Regions from separate parts of the Neobacillus sp. BP17 genome, predicted to be linked through region 2. Evidence: a T-box and tRNA genes for the amino acid it is inferred to sense, from the RefSeq annotation. Region 2 holds a T-box; the other holds one or more tRNA genes.

Region 1 (6,930 bases), 310 kb from region 2:
TTCTCTCGCTCACCTTAGGATTCTCTCCTCGCCTACCTGTGTCGGTTTGCGGTACGGGCACCTTTTATCTCGCTAGAGGCTTTTCTTGGCAGTGTGGAATCAGGAACTTCGGTACTAAATTTCCCTCGCTGTCACAGCTCAGCCTTTGCGAGAGGCGGATTTGCCTACCTCTCAGCCTAACTGCTTAGACGCGCATATCCAACAGCGCGCTTACCCTATCCTCCTGCGTCCCCCCATTGCTCAAACGATAAAGAGGTGGTACAGGAATATCAACCTGTTATCCATCGCCTACGCCTTTCGGCCTCGGCTTAGGTCCCGACTAACCCTGAGCGGACGAGCCTTCCTCAGGAAACCTTAGGCATTCGGTGGATGAGATTCTCACTCATCTTTCGCTACTCATACCGGCATTCTCACTTCTAAGCGCTCCACCAGTCCTTACAGTCTAGCTTCAACGCCCTTAGAACGCTCTCCTACCACTGACATCGTAGATGTCAATCCACAGCTTCGGTGATACGTTTAGCCCCGGTACATTTTCGGCGCAGAGTCACTCGACCAGTGAGCTATTACGCACTCTTTAAATGGTGGCTGCTTCTAAGCCAACATCCTGGTTGTCTAAGCAACTCCACATCCTTTTCCACTTAACGTATACTTTGGGACCTTAGCTGGTGGTCTGGGCTGTTTCCCTTTTGACTACGGATCTTATCACTCGCAGTCTGACTCCCACGGATAAGTCTTTGGCATTCGGAGTTTGTCTGAATTCGGTAACCCGATGAGGGCCCCTAGTCCAAACAGTGCTCTACCTCCAAGACTCTTACTACGTGAGGCTAGCCCTAAAGCTATTTCGGAGAGAACCAGCTATCTCCAAGTTCGATTGGAATTTCTCCGCTACCCACACCTCATCCCCGCACTTTTCAACGTGCGTGGGTTCGGGCCTCCATCCAGTGTTACCTGGACTTCACCCTGGACATGGGTAGATCACCTGGTTTCGGGTCTACGACCACATACTCAATTCGCCCTATTCAGACTCGCTTTCGCTGCGGCTCCGTCTCTTCAACTTAACCTTGCATGGGATCGTAACTCGCCGGTTCATTCTACAAAAGGCACGCCATCACCCATGAACGGGCTCTGACTACTTGTAGGCACACGGTTTCAGGAACTATTTCACTCCCCTTCCGGGGTGCTTTTCACCTTTCCCTCACGGTACTGGTTCACTATCGGTCACTAGGGAGTATTTAGCCTTGGGAGATGGTCCTCCCTGCTTCCGACCGGATTTCACGTGTCCGGCCGTACTCAGGATCCACTCAGGAGGGAACGAAGTTTCGACTACAGGGTTTTTACCTTCTTTGACGGACCTTTCCAGGCCGCTTCATCTACCCCGTTCCTTTGTAACTCCATGTTGAGTGTCCTACAACCCCAAGAGGCCAGCCTCTTGGTTTGGGCTATGTCCCGTTTCGCTCGCCGCTACTCAGGGAATCGCGTTTGCTTTCTCTTCCTCCGGGTACTTAGATGTTTCAGTTCCCCGGGTATGCCTTCCATACCCTATGTATTCAGGTAAAGATACTGTTCCATTACGAACAGTGGGTTCCCCCATTCGGAAATCTCCGGATCAAAGCTTACTTACAGCTCCCCGAAGCATATCGGTGTTAGTCCCGTCCTTCATCGGCTCCTAGTGCCAAGGCATTCACCGTGCGCCCTTTCTAACTTAACCTAAAAGGTTATTCTCTTAAATTCATAAGAGAGAAAACTAAAATGGCGATGACTCGATGTTTACTTTGCTTCTTCATTACGATTATCTAGTTTTCAAAGAACGAATAATTTGAGAGAATTGCACTCTCAAAACTAAACAAACAAAGATCGCGAACAAACTGTTTTGTCTGGCTCACAGGTCCAGCTTGTCTAGCTTCGGCTCCTAACTTCTCGGCCGTTTCGATCCGTCCCCGCAAATCCAAAACCGGGATTTGCAGTGCCGGCTCTCCAACGTCTGTCGAAGTTGAACAGTCGCCTCCGCTTTTCCTATTATCCTTAGAAAGGAGGTGATCCAGCCGCACCTTCCGATACGGCTACCTTGTTACGACTTCACCCCAATCATCTGTCCCACCTTAGGCGGCTGGCTCCTTACGGTTACCCCACCGACTTCGGGTGTTACAAACTCTCGTGGTGTGACGGGCGGTGTGTACAAGGCCCGGGAACGTATTCACCGCGGCATGCTGATCCGCGATTACTAGCGATTCCGGCTTCATGCAGGCGAGTTGCAGCCTGCAATCCGAACTGAGAATGGTTTTATGGGATTGGCTAAACCTCGCGGTCTTGCAGCCCTTTGTACCATCCATTGTAGCACGTGTGTAGCCCAGGTCATAAGGGGCATGATGATTTGACGTCATCCCCACCTTCCTCCGGTTTGTCACCGGCAGTCACCTTAGAGTGCCCAACTGAATGCTGGCAACTAAGATCAAGGGTTGCGCTCGTTGCGGGACTTAACCCAACATCTCACGACACGAGCTGACGACAACCATGCACCACCTGTCACTCTGTCCCCCGAAGGGGAAAATCCTATCTCTAGGAGTGTCAGAGGATGTCAAGACCTGGTAAGGTTCTTCGCGTTGCTTCGAATTAAACCACATGCTCCACCGCTTGTGCGGGCCCCCGTCAATTCCTTTGAGTTTCAGCCTTGCGGCCGTACTCCCCAGGCGGAGTGCTTAATGCGTTAGCTGCAGCACTAAAGGGCGGAAACCCTCTAACACTTAGCACTCATCGTTTACGGCGTGGACTACCAGGGTATCTAATCCTGTTTGCTCCCCACGCTTTCGCGCCTCAGCGTCAGTTACAGACCAGAAAGCCGCCTTCGCCACTGGTGTTCCTCCACATCTCTACGCATTTCACCGCTACACGTGGAATTCCGCTTTCCTCTTCTGCACTCAAGTCCCCCAGTTTCCAATGACCCTCCACGGTTGAGCCGTGGGCTTTCACATCAGACTTAAAGGACCGCCTGCGCGCGCTTTACGCCCAATAATTCCGGACAACGCTTGCCACCTACGTATTACCGCGGCTGCTGGCACGTAGTTAGCCGTGGCTTTCTGGTTAGGTACCGTCAAGGTACCGGCAGTTACTCCGGTACTTGTTCTTCCCTAACAACAGAGCTTTACGACCCGAAGGCCTTCATCGCTCACGCGGCGTTGCTCCATCAGACTTTCGTCCATTGTGGAAGATTCCCTACTGCTGCCTCCCGTAGGAGTCTGGGCCGTGTCTCAGTCCCAGTGTGGCCGATCACCCTCTCAGGTCGGCTACGCATCGTTGCCTTGGTGAGCCGTTACCTCACCAACTAGCTAATGCGCCGCGGGCCCATCTGTAAGTGTCAGCCGAAACCGACTTTCAGCTTTTCCTCATGAGAGGAAAAGGATTATCCGGTATTAGCACCGGTTTCCCGGTGTTATCCCAGTCATACAGGCAGGTTGCCCACGTGTTACTCACCCGTCCGCCGCTAGACTCCGAAGAGTCTCGCTCGACTTGCATGTATTAGGCACGCCGCCAGCGTTCGTCCTGAGCCAGGATCAAACTCTCCAAGAAAGTTGATTAGCTCATTTGTTACGTTGGCTTAGTTTCATTGCTGAAACTAAAATTTATTGTTTGTTTGCACGATTTTGTTTGTTTAGTTTTCAAAGAACAATTTCTAATAAGCGAACAAATCACTTAAATTTCAATCGATCGCTCGAAAGCGACTTCACTAATTTATCACATCTTACATCGTGGTGTCAACAACTTTTTTATTTCTTTTTTCACTTGTTGACCCGCTCGATGAGGACGAGATTTAATATAACATGATAAATAAATGTTTGCAATATAATTTTTGATTTTTTTTCGAAACTGATTTCTAACTAAGTAAGGCAAACAACATTTATATGCTTCTTCCATTAGATACCTGTTTATGTGTAGAATTAAGGAAAGGTATTCTATATTTATTTTGTAATCAGTATTTTTTCAAGAATCAAAATTTCAGTCAACGACTGTATAAATGGACGTGATTTAAAATGAGTAGTGTCGATATGCAAATTTTAATTAAACTTGGTGTTTCTGCAGTGTTTGGTCTTATTATTGGTCTTGAACGTGAATTAAAAAGGAAACCGGTAGGCCTCAAAACAAGCCTAGTTATTTCTGTTGTAAGTTGTCTGTTAACGATTGTATCCATTGAATCAGCGTACATGTTTCCTGATTCAGATGATGTCAAAATAACTATGGATCCGCTTCGCTTAGCAGCACAAATAGTTTCAGGGATCGGTTTCTTAGGTGCAGGTGTAATCTTAAGACGTGGAAATGATAGTATATCTGGTTTAACAACGGCAGCAATGATCTGGGGTGCAGCAGGAATTGGAATTGCAGTCGGAGCTGGTTTTTTCATAGAAGCATTTGCTGGGGTAGCATTACTTATACTTAGTGTTGAATTTGTTCCATTTTTAATGAAAATCATTGGGCCGAAACAATTAAGGGAAAAAGAAATTATGCTGCAACTATTTATTAGGGATCAAGGTCAAATTGAAAAAGCTATTTCCTTCCTAATCGAAAAAAATTATATCGTTCGCAGGCTCAAGATTAAGGATTTAGATAATGGCGACCATCTCGTTCAAATATTAGTTGCCGTTGACTATCGTGAAAAAACAACTGATGTGTATGCCTCTGTTTCTAATTTAGAAGGTATTCAAAAAGTAGAAATTGAAAGTATAAGTTAAAAAATTTATATCCTTACTTAAATTTTCTCTTGCAAGATTATAATAATACAGATATAATTTTTCTTGTACCAAATATCTGGGGGATTAGCTCAGCTGGGAGAGCGCTTGCATGGCATGCAAGAGGTCAGGGGTTCGAGCCCCCTATTCTCCATTATTCGAAAACCTTTGCGCTGCAGAGGTTTTCTTTTTTTTCAACGGTCCATCTAATATAACCCCATCACCACAGTAAAAATGCCCACTAGTGGGTATTTTTACCTTTTTTTTAATTTCCTATTGCATATTACCTTATCACTATAATAAAATCATAAATGTAATTTAAAAATTTAGAAAAATCTGTATTTAAGGAGGGAGAATTCTCTAATTAAGTTATTCAACATGCTTCAATCTATCGTTTCCTCAGACACCGACAATCAGCATTGTCTTTATTTACCTCAATTTGAACAATAGGTTTTATTTGAGAGGAGGACCTTCCATGGAGGCCAAAAAAACTAAGACTTTTTCTGAAAGCGATTATACCTCAATTGTCCAGTCTTCATCATTTCAAACATTACTCTCCGAAAAGAAAAAGTTCATCATCCCTGTCACCATATTCTTTTTTTGTTTTTACTTTGCTTTACCTGTACTAACTTCTTATTCTACTGTGTTAAATCACAAGTTTATCGGCAGTATTACTTGGGCATGGGTTTTTGCTTTCTTACAATTTGTCATGACTTGGGCTTTATGTATGATTTATTCGAAAAAAGCAGCAAGATTCGACGAATTGGCGAATGAAGTCATTCAGGAAAAGGGGGCTAACTAATGAATACTGCTGCTTTTACAATGTTTCTTTGTATCGTTTTTGTAACATTAGTAATTACATACTACGCTTCAAAACGAACAAAGAATGCTAGTGAGTTCTATACCGCTGGCGGTGGTTTAACTGGCTGGCAAAATGGACTTGCCATTGCTGGGGATTATATGTCTGCTGCTTCGTTCCTTGGAATTGCAGGTGCAGTTGCCTTAACAGGCTTTGATGGTTTCTTTTATAGTATTGGTTTTCTCGTAGCCTATCTGGTTGTACTTTATTTAGTTGCTGAACCACTAAGAAACCTAGGAAAATATACATTTGCTGATATGATTGCTGCTCGTTTTGATGCTAAAAAGGTCCGTGGCTTCGCTGCCATGAACACGGTTACGATTTCTATTTTTTATATGATTGCACAGCTTGTTGGTGCAGGTGCACTTATTAAATTATTATTAGGCTTAGAATATACCACATCCGTATTAATCGTTGGAGTCCTTATGACCGTATACGTTATTTTTGGAGGTATGCATGCAACAAGTTGGGTACAAATTATAAAAGCTGTTCTATTAATGGGTGGTACCTTAGTTATTTCAATTATTGTTTTTGCCAAATTTAACTGGAGTATTACCGATATGTTTGCGCAAATGAAAACTGCCACGCCATTAAAGGAAACCTTCTTAAATCCAGGTGTAAAATACAAAATTGGCCTTGATACTATATCGTTAAATATGGGATTGGTTCTTGGAACAGCTGGTCTTCCACATATTCTTGTTCGTTTCTTTACGGTAAAGGATGCCAAAACTGCTCGTTCTTCGGTAGTTTATGCCACATGGATCATTGGGATTTTTTACGTTATGACCATTTTCCTTGGCTTCGGCGCCGCAGCCTTTGTTGGTAACAGTGCAATTGTATCTGCCAATCCCGCAGGAAATATGGCAGCCCCACTTTTAGCACAAGCACTTGGCGGGAATATGCTATTTGCTTTCATTTCAGCAGTTGCTTTTGCGACAATATTAGCTGTTGTGGCTGGCCTAGTATTGACAGCCGCCTCTGCATTTGCTCATGATTTCTATAACGTCATCCTGAAAAAAGGAAAAGCAACAGAGAAGCAGCAAGTTGGTATGGCCCGCTGGGCAGCGGTTGGCGTTTCAGTTATTTCTATTATTCTAGCTCTAGGGGCACAAACCCTAAATGTTGCCTTCCTAGTTTCACTCGCGTTCGCAGTCGCAGCCAGCGCCAATCTTCCGGTAATTCTCTATACTATTTACTGGAAACGCTTCAATACAATTGGTGCCATTTGGGCGATGGTAGTTGGCCTTATTTCAGCCATCGGTTTGGTGATTGTCAGCCCGAATGTGTTCAGCCCTGAAGTTGGAAAAGCCATTTTTGTTGGCGAACCATGGTTCCCATATACAACTCCTGGAA
Region 2 (6,930 bases):
ATCAATACCCATCAAGTCGAAGAAGACGGGTCACTTAGTTCCTTGGACGATTTGTTTGAAGAAGAAGAGCGTCGTTACACCCTTTAAGAGAGAAAAGCGGAAACGCTATGCTAGACCGTTATCAAAGTGAGTAGAAACTTATTTAACGTCTATTAAAGAGGTGAAACGTATGAATAAAATGATGACGACGATGATTGCGTTTGGTGCGGGGATGGCAGCCTATAATGTCGCCCAAAGAAATAATATGATGTCCACCCGCAATATGAAAAGAATGACAAAGAAAGTAAAACGAGCGATCTTTTAGAACGAATCCCCCTCGCAGCAGAGGGGGATTATTAATGCATATTTTTACCGAGTGTCTCTAACACTAACCTGAAGGGAGGCTCGGATAATGTGGAAATTCGTATGAAGTGGTATTACCGCATCGGTTTTTTACTCCTTTTATTAATTGCTATTTATGTTTTTCTAAAAATCCGCTTTGTGTGGCTGCCTATTTTAAGGGTGGTTATCCTTATTATTCTTCCCTTTGCAATTGGAGCATTTATCACCTACTTGCTCCATCCAATTGTGGAAAAATTACATCAAAAGGGTCTCCACCGTGGATTAGCTATTTTTCTAATTTATATCTTATTTTTTGGTGGACTCGGCTTTTGCGTGTATAAAGGAGTTCCAGCAATCATTGACCAAATAAAAGATCTCTCTGAAAGTGCACCAGTATTAGCAGAGCAATACAGAGGATGGATTACTACGCTTCAATCGCACACACGGGAATGGCCAGATGGTCTGCAGACTAGAATGGATGAAGGCATTGATGCGTTTGAAAAAAAACTGGATTCCTTATTAACGGTCATTGTCAATATTTTAATTAAGTTTCTTAATTCAGCATTAATTATGATGATCATTCCATTTATTGCCTTTTATATGTTAAAGGATTTTCCGTTGATCAAACGGGCAATTTGGTATATAACACCTAAACAATGGCGGAGAAAAGGGACGCTATTCCTGAAGGATGTGGATGAATCCCTTGGCAGCTATATTAGGGGACAACTACTGGTATGTATCATTATTGGCAGTGTCTCTGCCCTATTGTTTTGGCTGTTCCATTTAAAATATCCGTTAATATTAGGTTTAATAGTGGGGATTACAAACGTCATTCCCTATTTTGGGCCCATCATCGGGGCAGTCCCGGCCGTCATTATCGCTGCCACATCATCCGTAAAATTAGTATTGATTACATTAGTTATCGTGTTTGGTCTCCAATTTCTTGAAGGAAACATTTTATCCCCTTTGATTGTGGGGAAAAGTCTTCATATGCACCCCTTAATTATTATGGCTGCATTAACGGCGGGAGGAGAAATCGGCGGGATTCTGGGACTGATCTTGGCCGTCCCGGTCCTTGTGGTGATCAAAGTAGCCATAATTCATGCGAAAAATCATTTTATTCGAAGGAATGCAAAGGAACCTAGCACTTAAGCGGAAAGATTGATTTGACAAACTTTTTTCGGGTGTCTATAATTCGTGTTATAGAGTCATTGGATGAAAATGTTGAAGGATAAAGTATGTTGTAGTCCATCTGTATCGCATATGCGAAGAAGAGAGGAGCTTCCCTAGCTGAAAGAAGCTCTAGATGAAGGACGACAGAAAGCTAATCTGGAGTGCAGCTAATCACTGCCGTATGCCTGCGTTAAGGGTTTTTTGAGAGATGGATACATTTTATTGTATCCATAATCAGGGTGGTACCGCGAGATAGGCTCTCGTCCCTGTTTTTTGGGATGAGGGCTTTTTTGTATGCTTTTTTATAAAAAAGGAGGTCTTCTACATATGAAAAATTTAACAGGTTCACAAATTCGTTCCATGTTTTTAGAGTTTTTTAGCAAAGAAAAAGGTCACACGATTGAGCCAAGTGCATCACTAGTGCCTCATGATGATCCATCACTTTTATGGATTAACAGTGGTGTCGCAACCTTAAAGAAATATTTTGATGGACGTGTTGTTCCTGAAAATCCGAGAATTACAAATGCACAAAAATCAATTAGAACCAATGACATTGAGAATGTTGGGAAAACGGCTCGACACCATACATTCTTTGAGATGCTTGGTAACTTTTCCATTGGTGAATATTTTAAGGTGGAAGCGATTGAATGGGCGTGGGAATTCTTAACATCTGAAAAATGGATTGGCTGGGATCCAGAACTTCTTTCAGTTACGATCCATCCTGAAGACAACGAGGCATATGACATTTGGCGAAACACGATTGGTTTGCCAGAAGAGCGTATTATTCGTTTAGAAGGGAACTTCTGGGATATTGGAGAAGGTCCAAGCGGCCCGAATACTGAAATTTTTTATGACCGCGGTCCGGAGTATGGGAATGATCCATCAGACCCAGAGCTTTATCCAGGCGGTGAAAATGACCGTTATCTGGAAGTATGGAACCTTGTATTTTCTCAATTTAATCATAATCCTGACGGCACTTATACACCGCTGCCAAAGAAAAATATTGATACGGGGATGGGATTAGAGCGTATGGCTTCTGTTGTACAAAACGTCCCTACCAATTTTGATACAGATTTATTTATCCCGATTATTCGTGCAACAGAAGAGATTTCTGGTGAAAAGTACGGTCAAAACAAAGAAACCGATGTTGCTTTCAAAGTAATTGCTGACCATATTCGGACGGTTGCTTTTGCTGTCGGAGATGGAGCATTGCCATCCAACGAAGGCCGTGGCTATGTACTTCGCCGCCTGCTGCGTAGAGCTGTTCGGTATGCCAAACAAATCAACATTAATCGTCCATTCATGTATGAACTCGTACCAGTAGTTGGCGAAATTATGGATGACTTCTACCCAGAAGTAAAGGACAAAACAGATTTCATTCAAAAAGTTATCAAGAGTGAGGAAGAACGCTTCCATGAGACACTTCATGAAGGCTTAGCGATTCTAGCAACTGTCATTAAGAAGGAAAAAGAAAAAGGCAGTGATACCATCACAGGTGCTGATATTTTCCGACTTTACGATACCTATGGATTCCCTGTTGAATTAACAGAGGAATATGCCGAAGAAGAGGGGATGAAGGTAGACCATTCCGGCTTCGAGGTCGAAATGGAGCAGCAGCGTGAGCGTGCCCGTGCAGCAAGACAAGATGTTGATTCGATGCAGGTTCAAGGTGGAGTTCTTCGTGATGTAAAGGTTGAGAGTAAATTTGTTGGCTACGATGAACTCAAAACAAATTCTACTATAGCAGCGATTATTAAAAATGGTGAACTTGTTGACAGTGCGACAAGTGGTGAGGAAGTACAATTAATTCTAGATGTGACACCATTCTATGCCGAGAGCGGCGGACAAATTGCTGACCGTGGTGTAATTGTCGGTGAAGGCAGCAAGGTTGCTGTTAAGGACGTACAAAAAGCACCAAATGGTCAAAATCTACATCAAGTCATGGTTACAGCTGGAACCTTAAGAACGAATGACAAAGTGAAAGCTGAAGTGGATGCCGAAAATCGTGTCAAAATTATTAAAAACCATACAGCGACACATTTGTTACACCAAGCCCTAAAAGACGTACTTGGCGAGCACGTGAATCAAGCGGGTTCCCTCGTAGAACCTGATCGTCTCCGCTTTGATTTTTCGCATTTCGGTCAAATTAAGCCAGAAGAACTTGAACAGGTTGAACAAATCGTCAATGAAAAGATCTGGAGAAATATCGAACTGGACATCAGCTTAAAACCAATTGCTGAAGCAAAAGCAATGGGAGCGATGGCTCTTTTTGGCGAAAAATATGGTGACATTGTTCGTGTCGTAAGAGTGGGAGACTACAGTCTTGAGCTTTGCGGCGGATGCCATGTACCGAATACCTCGGTGATTGGATTATTTAAGATTGTTTCTGAGGGTGGAATTGGTGCTGGTACAAGAAGGATTGAAGCAGTAACCGGTGAATCGGCTTATAAATCACTAAATGAGCAGGTTGGTTTGTTAAAGGATGCAGCTGAGAAACTAAAAACCAATCCTAAAGATATCGCTGCAAGAATTGATAGTTTGATGCTTGAAATCAAACAACTTCACAGAGAGAACGAATCTCTTGCAACGAAGCTTGGAAATATTGAAGCTGGAAATCTCGTAACCAAAGCAAAAGAAATTGATGGGGTGACTGTATTAACAGCAAATGTTCAAGGTGCTGATATGAACAACCTCAGAAATATGGCGGATGATTTAAAGCAAAAGCTTGGCTCTGTTGTGATTGTTTTGGGAAGTGCACAGGAAGGAAAGGTAAACTTAATTGCAGCGGTAACGAAGGATCTAATTGAAAAAGGTTACCATGCTGGTAAGTTAATCAAAGAAGTTGCTACACGCTGCGGCGGTGGCGGCGGCGGTCGTCCTGACATGGCTCAAGCTGGTGGGAAAGACCCAGAAAAGCTTGATGCAGCGCTTCAATTCGTTGAGGAATGGGTAAAATCCATTTGATATTGAAATAAAGTAGTGTAAAATGAAGAGAAATAGAATAATTTTCCTCAAATAAAAAGCGAGGTGCATGCAATGAGCTCATTTGACAAAACGATGCGATTCAATTTTCCTGAAGAACCATTTGAACATGATATCAATGATGTTCTTAATCAAGTGTATGAAGCTTTGCAGGAAAAAGGCTATAACCCGATTAACCAAATTGTTGGTTATCTATTATCAGGAGATCCTGCCTACATTCCACGTCATCGTGATGCTCGCAATATAATTCGCAAGCTTGAACGTGATGAAATTATTGAGGAATTGGTAAAATCCTATCTTAAACAGCAGCGAGAGGGTTAATAATGCGCTTATTGGGTTTAGATGTAGGCACGAAGACAGTCGGTGTGGCGTTAAGCGATGAATTCGGCTGGACTGCTCAGGGCCTCACCACTCTTAAAATCAATGAAGAAAGAAATGAGTTTGGTTTTGAGGAAATTGGTCAATTAATAAAAGAGTATCAAGTAGAGAAAGTTGTTATCGGTCTGCCTAAAAATATGAACGGGACGATCGGACCACGTGCAGAAGCAAGTATGCAATATGCCGATGAAATTGAAAAGCAATATGCCGTTCAAACAATTCTTTGGGACGAGCGTCTTACAACTATGGCAGCTGAGCGCGTATTACTTGAGGCCGATGTGAGTCGGAAAAAACGGAAGAAAGTTATTGATAAGATGGCAGCAGTAATGATTTTGCAAGGCTATCTTGATAGTAAAAATTAATGAGGTGAAGAAATGGTAAACGAGCACGAACACGAACATGAAGAGGAACAATATATTACATTAGTAGACGAAAATGGTAATGAACAGTTACATGAAGTACTTTTTACTTTTGATTCTGAGGAATTCGAAAAGTCCTATGTATTCTTTTATCCAGTCGGATCTTTTGATGATGAGGAAGAAGATGTCGACATTCATGTCTATGCCTACATTCCAACAGAAGACGGCGGATATGGTCCGTTAATGCAAATTGAAACAGACGAAGAATGGGACATGGTTGAAGAAGTTTTCAATACCTTCAACGAAGACCAAGAAGACGAAGAATAGAAACAGAAAAACCGGCCATTTCCATGGTCGGTTTTTTTTATGGATTTCGTTTTAAAATCTGACAAATTTATTGTTAAATTGACATTCTTCCTACTATATGCTGAAATAATTAAGATGGTCTATTTTTTCGTACGTAGTTCGACGAGTCAAAGGAAAGGGGGAGTCAAATGACAACAAACCATACAGATACAAAAAAAGATGTTATTCGTAAAAAAATGTTAGAACATCAAAAAGAAGCAAAAGTTGTCAGAAAGATAGTTTTGATTATTTCTATTTTATTGCTATTATTTATACTCTTAATTAGTGGTGGAGGATATTTGTATATAGATTCAGCGCTTAAACCTATTGACGCAGATAGCAAGAAGTTTAAACAGGTTGATATTCCGTTAGGTTCATCGGTAACTGGTATTGCCGAAACATTAGAATCAAATGGCATAATAAAGAGTGCAAAAGTATTCAAATATTATGTTAAGTTAAAAAATGAAGGCGGGTTTATGGCAGGGCAATATCAACTAAGTCCGTCTATGGATGTCCCTGAAATCGTCAACCGCCTCAAGACGGGAAAAGTACTGGCACAAGCCAGCTTCAAAATTACAATACCTGAAGGTAAACAACTAAGGGAAATCGCTGCGATCATGGCGAAAGCAACTAAGCAGAATGAAAATGATGTTTTTAATAAATTGAACGATCAGGAATTTATTAAATCATTGATGGCTAAATATCCTGATATCTTAACAGAGGAAATCTTAAATTCCTCAGTGAAATATCCTCTTGAGGGGTATTTGTACCCTGCAACCTATCCGTTTTATAAAAATAATCCCTCAGTGGAGGAAATGGTTGCTGCTATGCTTACGAAAACGCGGACAGTATTATCTGACTATGCGGAACAAAGTGAGAAGAAAAAGCTATCTGTTCATCAACTTTTGACAATGGCCTCCTTAGTAGAAGAGGAAGCAACCGAAAAGGCAGACCGCAAAACGATTGCAAGTGTTTTTTATAATCGCATAAAAAAGGGAATGATGCTCCAAACGGATCCAACTGTTCTCTATGCACAAGGGAAACACAAGGCAAGGGTATTATATAAGGATCTAGAAGTGGAATCTCCCTATAACACCTATCAAAATACCGGTTTACCTCCAGGACCAATTGCCAATGCTGGAAAGTCTTCGATTGAAGCATCACTTGATCCTGCGCAAACAGATTTTTATTACTTCATAGCAACAGCTGACGGAGAGGTTATTTTTACAAAAACACTCGAAGAACATAATAAAGAAAAAGCAAAACATATTACTAGTAAAAAATAAAGGCTTCTACGAGGGAAACAATCGCTTTCCCTCGTTTTTGTGTTGAAATTTACGTTTGGTTTATGATAAAATAGTTCAAGTATTTT

The links. The T-box of region 2 lies ahead of alaS (alanine--tRNA ligase). A T-box ahead of a tRNA ligase gene usually reads a tRNA of that ligase, here a tRNA-Ala.
Region 1: it has a tRNA-Ala gene. The T-box ahead of alaS (alanine--tRNA ligase) is inferred to sense a tRNA for this amino acid. The anticodon was not compared.

What each region holds. Positions count from the first base shown of each region.
Region 1 is NZ_CM184198.1:4,616,492-4,623,421, forward strand. It holds rRNA gene AC4QJR_RS22660 (23S ribosomal RNA) at 1-1,708, opposite strand, end outside; rRNA gene AC4QJR_RS22665 (16S ribosomal RNA) at 2,027-3,564, opposite strand; gene AC4QJR_RS22670 (MgtC/SapB family protein) at 4,026-4,721, shown strand; tRNA gene AC4QJR_RS22675 (tRNA-Ala) at 4,800-4,872, shown strand; gene AC4QJR_RS22680 (DUF485 domain-containing protein) at 5,194-5,520, shown strand; gene AC4QJR_RS22685 (solute symporter family protein) at 5,520-6,930, shown strand, end outside.
Region 2 is NZ_CM184198.1:4,310,943-4,317,872, reverse strand. It holds gene AC4QJR_RS21155 (YrzR-like zinc ribbon domain) at 1-87, shown strand, start outside; gene AC4QJR_RS21150 (YrzQ family protein) at 170-304, shown strand; gene AC4QJR_RS21145 (AI-2E family transporter) at 394-1,473, shown strand; T-box leader at 1,537-1,765, shown strand; gene alaS (alanine--tRNA ligase) at 1,822-4,458, shown strand; gene AC4QJR_RS21135 (IreB family regulatory phosphoprotein) at 4,531-4,797, shown strand; gene ruvX (Holliday junction resolvase RuvX) at 4,800-5,216, shown strand; gene AC4QJR_RS21125 (DUF1292 domain-containing protein) at 5,229-5,540, shown strand; gene mltG (endolytic transglycosylase MltG) at 5,708-6,844, shown strand.